DNA from 2 places in the Thermoanaerobacter uzonensis DSM 18761 genome. Region 1 is predicted to be linked to the other one. Evidence: a T-box and tRNA genes for the amino acid it is inferred to sense, from the RefSeq annotation. Region 1 holds a T-box; the other holds one or more tRNA genes.

Region 1 (3,432 bases):
TCAGGCACAGAATGTAGATAACATATTGGCAAATTTAAAAAATTTAAAAAAATCCATAGACCAAAATGAAAATAAAATAAACAATGACACTTCTTATTACAACCAGTTTGTTGATTATCAAATGAATATTAATCAGAGACAGGATAAAATTGAGCAATTACAACGCGAACTGTTGAGGCAAATTGAAGAGGCCCAGGAAGCAATTGACAATGCAAAAGGAGAACTTGCAAATTATAAAAATGGATATACGCTAAACATCAAAAGCAATATAGAACAGAATTATCAACAATTAAATCAATTAAAGAGTCAATATTCTCAAATTCAAGATATACAAGATGCAATCAATAATTTAAGACTTCTTCAGCGATCTATTTACGATAATAAAAACTATTTTCCAACTTATAACTCCTACTATTATAAATTCTTAGATTATCAAATGAATGTTCAACAATACCAAAACAAAATTGCCCAACTGCAGAAAACATATGATTCTATTTTGCAAAATCCAGATGCGTTACCCAGTCAAATTGAGGATGCGTTAGTTGCTTTAAACAATGCTAAACAGGAATTTGAAATTTATAAAAATCAATATCTTATGAGTGTTACGGCAAGTATAGAAGAAAATGAAACAAAATTACATCAATTACAAAACTTACCTCAACAAATACAAACCATTCAAAATAATATAGATAACTTAAAATTATTACAAAAATCCATAAACGATAATCATAATTATTTTTCTTCTGATAGCTCTTATTACAATCAATTTATTGATTACCAGATGAATATAAGACAAAGAGAAGATAAAATTCAACAATTGCAAAATGCCTTAACAGAAAAATATTATGATGCAGAAAAGATAGTTCAAAATGCAAAAGATGACTTTATAAACTATCAAAATCAATACATGCTTAGCCTCAAGTCAAATATCGAACAAAATGAAGCAAAACTTAAAGAAATTAAAGCTAGTTTGAATAATGTAAATGTAGAAAAATTCACAGCAGATACCATAACTCAAATAGAAGATAATATATACTCCGATGAAAAAGAAATAGAGAAATTAAAAGGAGACCTTCAGAATGTAAATCTTGCAATTGAGGATTATATTATAAAATCTCCAGTAGATGGGAAAATTGATATGATAACGAGTATAAAAGAAGGGGATTTAGTACAAAGTGGATTAGAAATGGTTAAGATTATTCCAGATAATCCAGAATATATAGTAAAACTTTATATTCCTAACAAAGATATTGCAAACGTAAAAGTTGGTCAAAAAATAAAATATCATATTTTAGCTTTGCCTTATCAAGAGTATGGGGAGCTGTCAGGTGAAATAGTAAAATTAAGTATAGACTCGAGATTAGACAAACAAAGTGGGCTTAATTACTATGAAGCAGAGGCAACTATTGACAATAAACCTTTGTACAATCGTAAAAGAGAAGAGAAAAACATAAGAGTAGGCATGATAGTAGAAGCCCATGTTATTGGCCATAGGAAAAAATGCTTTACTATCTTTTAGAACAACTCAATTTGAAAGATTAGTTGAGTTCCTTTAACCTGTAGGGAATTAACTGTTGACAATTGGTGAGATTTTATATATATTATATATCAAATGGAATATGAGGCTATGAAAGAGAAGAGTAAGTGTATACTGGCTAAAGAGAGGGGTATCCCACGGGCTGAAAGGATTCCCGCCAAAGGTACACTGAAGGTAGCTCTGGAGCCTGTAAACCGACGTCCAGTAGGTTTAAACGGGTCTGCCCGTTATAGCTTGAGTGATAAATGAAGGTGGTACCGCGAAATGCCCTTTCGCCCTTTATAGGTGAAAGGGTTTTAAAATTTTACGGAGGGAGTGTAAGGCATGAAAGAGATAGCTAAAACCTACAATCCAAAGGAATTTGAAGATAGAATTTATGCTTTTTGGATGGAAAAAGGATATTTTACTCCTAAAATAGACCCTGAACAACAGCCATTTACTATTGTTATACCACCTCCAAACATAACAGGGCAATTACATATGGGACATGCACTTGATAATACTTTGCAGGACATATTGATAAGATGGAAAAGAATGCAGGGTTATGCAGCTTTGTGGATACCTGGCTCAGACCATGCCAGCATTGCAACGGAGATAAAAGTTTTAGACACGATAAGAGAAGAAACGGGGCTCACGAAGAAAGAAATAGGAAGAGAAGAGTTTTTGAAAAGGGCATGGGCATGGAAGGACAAATACGAAAACCGTATTTTAAGCCAATTAAAAAAGTTGGGTTCTTCTTGTGATTGGACAAGGACACGCTTTACTATGGATGAAGTATGTTCAAGGGCGGTAAGAGAAGTTTTTGTTTCTCTCTATGAAAAAGGGCTTATATACAGAGGTGACAGGATAATAAATTGGTGCCCAGACTGCAACACTGCTTTATCTGATGCGGAAGTGGAACATAAAGAGCAAAAAGGGCATTTGTGGTACATCAAATACCCCATAAAAGGTGAAGATGGATATGTAGTTATAGCTACTACAAGGCCTGAGACGATGCTGGGGGATGTAGCAGTTGCTGTAAATCCTGATGATCAAAGGTATAAGGACCTGGTAGGTAAGACTTTGATACTGCCACTTGTAGGAAGGGAGATACCTGTAATTGCTGACAGTTACGTTGACCCTTCATTTGGAACAGGTGCTGTTAAAGTTACACCTGCTCACGATCCAAATGACTTTGAGATGGGGACAAGACACAATCTTCCATTTATTAATATAATGAATGAGAATGCGACGATTAATGAAAACGGAGGAAAATATAAAGGTCTTGATAGGTATGAGGCGAGAGAAAGAATAGTTGAAGACCTCAAAAATCTCGGACTACTTCTAAAAGTTGAAGACCACGTTCACAATGTGGGACATTGTTACAGGTGCGATACAGTAGTTGAGCCTCTACTTTCCAAACAGTGGTTTGTAAAGATGGAGCCTTTAGCGAAACCTGCTTTAGAAGTTGTAAAAGAAGGAAAAATTAAGTTTGTGCCTGAAAGATTCGAAAAAATATACACTAATTGGTTAGAAAACATAAAGGATTGGTGTATTTCAAGGCAATTATGGTGGGGACATAGAATTCCTGCCTGGTATTGCGATGACTGTGGTCATATAACTGTATCGCGTAAAGACCCAGAAAAATGTGAAGCGTGCGGAAGCATACACATACATCAAGACGAAGATGTATTAGATACTTGGTTTAGTTCTGCACTTTGGCCTTTCTCTACTATGGGTTGGCCAGAAGAAACAGAAGATTTAAGATATTTCTATCCGACAGATGTACTTGTTACGGGATACGACATAATTTTCTTCTGGGTTGCAAGAATGATTTTTATGAGTTTGGAATTTATGAAAGAAGTGCCATTTAAGCATGTCTTGATACATGGCTTAGTCAGGGATGCTCAAGGTAG
Region 2 (3,432 bases), on a different contig from region 1:
TAAAAAATTTATCAAATATAATTTTACCATTAAAATGTTGTAAAATAAAGTAGTTCCCTTTTAGATTTATCAATAGTTAAAGATTAATTCAATTTGCCTTAAATAAGAAAACTGCCTCAAAGGCAGTTTAATTGTAAAATTGTTTATTGGGGTCATTTAAAACCTTTCTAATCATCCAGTATGCCAATATCAAAATGAAAGGTGTTACTAACTGAGTTAAAGTAAAAAATCCTATTCCCCATTTTTCATTTAAATATACAGGCCATATTAAAGGATTGTCTCTTACGGTTTCTTCAATTAAACCTCTCATCAATTGATAATAAAATATAAAAGACCAAAATTGATATCCATCAGGCATATGCTTTTTCTGTATATAAAAATATCTTATAAGAAGTATTATCCCCATGGCAACTCCTACTAATTGTGCAGGCCATCTCCCAAATGCAAATTCAGTCGGTCTTCCCAATACTTCTTGATTAAAAATATTGCCAATTCTCACCAATATGTTTCCAATAGCAAGGCCTAAAACTGCAAAATCCTCCAAAGGATTTATCCTCACACCTTTTTTACGGCAATAATAAAGTCCTGCTAAAAAACCACCTAAAACTGAACCATGCCAAGATAACCCACCTTCATAAATTTTTAAAACTTGGATAGGATTTTTAATAAACCACTCAGGATAATTTGCCAATACAAACATCAATCGAGCACCTATAACACCAGAAATTACTACAACCATTAATAGATTTAATAAAAAGTCTTCATCGTAATTTAATTTCATTGCCTCTTTGTACAAATAATATCCACCGATAGCAATAGAAATAGCCATAAAAATTCCATACCAATGGACAGCAATTGGACCAATTTTAAAGGCATAAGGGCTAATTGTCGGAATGTACATCATACAACCTCCATACAATAGTTTTTAAACAGAAAACTCTGATAAGATTTTCATTATAATATCATTCTACAGCATTTCGATAATATGTCAAGAGGTGACTTTTATTTCCTTATAATGCCTTTATATGATTCTGAAATAAAAAAATCTATCCTCAACATGAAAAGTTTTGGCATCAAGCCCAAATTACATAAAAATAAAGGCAGCAAGCTTTTTTCTACTCTGATTGGTATAAGAAATTGCTCGCGAGGAATATTTAAGAAATTTCAACCGTTTTTTTAAACTCCTCTTTTATCTTCTTTAGCAATTCCTCTTTTGTCATTATATCTACCGCCGTCATAGCCAGAGCTTTGGCTGCAAGTAGGTTGCCTCCTTTCCCCTCTGTGAACCTGCAGCTTTCAAAAATTCCAAGCTATGAGGTGCTATGTCCTCTTCAGCTATGGCAATGTGGGGATGGATAGAAGGCACAACCTGGCTTACATTTCCCATGTCCGTTGAACCAACGCCCTCTTCTTTATCACTTATATCATGATAACCCAGTTCCTTTAAATTAGTTTTAAATGTCTCAGCCATAGTTTTATTGGTTACTAGGTTGTCAAAGCCAAGCTCAAAATTTCTATATGAAAGCTTTGCTCCCGTTGCCACTTCAGCCCCCTTGGCACAGGCTATTACTTTTTCCTTTACCTCCAGCATATATTTTCCCCTTTTGCCCTCACGTAAAAGCGGGCAACAGCTTTTTCAAGAATAAGAACTGCCTCCTTGGGCAACATAATTAAAATATTACCATTCTTTCATAAACATCAAAAAAATAAAAATTCCGGCATCTCTATAACGCCGGAAAATCTTCATATTATTGGTGGGGTTAACAGGGATCGAACCTGTGACCTCTACGATGTGAGCGTAGCGCTCTGACCAGCTGAGCTATAACCCCACTTTCTATATTTTTATTATACACATCCTCCTAAAACATGTCAATCACAAATTTTTTAATAAAAAGAAGGAATTTAAACGTTTAAATAGAATTTATAAATATAAAACCACTTACTTGTATAATAGCATATACTATATAGTAAAAACTGCTAAATAAGAATATCATTTTATGAAAAGAGGGATATCATGAATGACTTATTATCCTTAAGATGCATAAACACTACTTTGAGCGAAATTCTTAGCGACGAATACCTTTCCCTTATGAAGTGGGAAATAGAAAAAACCTCAGGAATTCACTTTATACAACATATTCTAAAATATGAAGACGATACTGAATGGTTTATCATTTTGAACGGAATTGAAAAAAACTCTCGCCTTTGGTTGACAATTTTCGAAGACCCTTATGAGCCAGTTAATAGAATTATAATTAATGAACTTTCTGTATCTTTTGAGGAAGAAATTAACAAAAAAGAACTAGGAAAACAAATTACAAAAACTGTTTCTGAGTTTTTACGCGATATTGGTGTCATTTCAGTATATTCTAATAATACATCTTTACCTTGGGAAGAATTAGGATTTGTGCTAGAAGAAAATAAATTATATTTTAGTTTAAAATAAAATCCCTCAAAAGAGGGATTTTATTTTGCTAATTCATATATAGCGTGGGCATAAATTTTTGCATTTAATATCAGATCTTCAATCTCTATATATTCATCTGCTTGATGTGCTAACTCTGGCTTGCCTGGGAAAACAGGCCCAAATGCTACTGTGTTAGGCATCTCCTTAGCGTAAGTTCCCCCCCCTATTGCTAAAAGCTCTACTTTCTGTCCCGTCTGTTCCTCGTAAACTTTGCTCAAAGTTTTTATCAAAGGATGGTCTGGTGGAAAATACAAAGGTGGTTGATGGAGCATGTCTTCTATTCTCATCCCATTAGTCTTGATTTTTTCTTCGAAAATATTCATCCAATCTTCATATTTATATTTCACTGGATATCTGATATTTAAACCTAATGCTCCTTTGCTTTCATCCAATTGGATAGTACCAACGTTAAAAGTCAATTCTCCTGTTTCATCTTTTAAGTATATCCCAAAAGTTTTCCCGTCTGTTTCCATTCCAACATTTGTAGCAAAGAAATGTATAAAATCTTTGACATCGCTATCCTCTAAATCTATTCTGTCAAGGAAGAGAAATAGCTGCATTATAGCATTCTTTCCTAAGTGCGGAAGACTGCCATGAGCCGAAACCCCTACTGACTTGATTACAAGCATTTCGCCTTTCTCTTCAGCCTTCAAATTGTAACCAGTCTCTTTTACAAAAGCTTCTAACTTATCTTTAATTTCTTTCTTTTTATCTGCTTCTTTTACCTTTAAGCCAGCTTCAGAATAGCCCGGCACTACATTGGGCCTTTCTCCACCTTTAATATATTCTATAACTATATTACTGGGCTTTTTATTAAAGTCTTTTACCACATTAAACATTGTTATTCCTTTTTCTGCATATATAATTGGATATTGAGCATCAGGAGTAAAACCCATAGTAGGAGCTTCATCGTGTTTTAAATAATAAGCAATTTCGTGAGAACCTGTCTCTTCATTTGTTCCAAA

Evidence for each region. The T-box of region 1 lies ahead of BUB32_RS09900 (valine--tRNA ligase). A T-box ahead of a tRNA ligase gene usually reads a tRNA of that ligase, here a tRNA-Val.
Region 2: it encodes a tRNA-Val, which carries the amino acid that the T-box ahead of BUB32_RS09900 (valine--tRNA ligase) is inferred to sense. The anticodon was not compared.

The regions. Positions count from the first base shown of each region.
Region 1 covers NZ_FQUR01000016.1:41,136-44,567, reverse strand. Annotated here, with positions in the region: gene BUB32_RS09905 (beta-barrel domain-containing protein) at 1-1,519, shown strand, start outside; T-box leader at 1,619-1,820, shown strand; gene BUB32_RS09900 (valine--tRNA ligase) at 1,862-3,432, shown strand, end outside.
Region 2 covers NZ_FQUR01000010.1:63,783-67,214, reverse strand. Annotated here, with positions in the region: gene BUB32_RS06085 (prolipoprotein diacylglyceryl transferase) at 128-901, opposite strand; gene BUB32_RS06080 (zinc-binding metallopeptidase family protein) at 1,235-1,591, opposite strand; tRNA gene BUB32_RS06075 (tRNA-Val) at 1,753-1,829, opposite strand; gene BUB32_RS06070 (hypothetical protein) at 2,015-2,446, shown strand; gene pepV (dipeptidase PepV) at 2,467-3,432, opposite strand, start outside.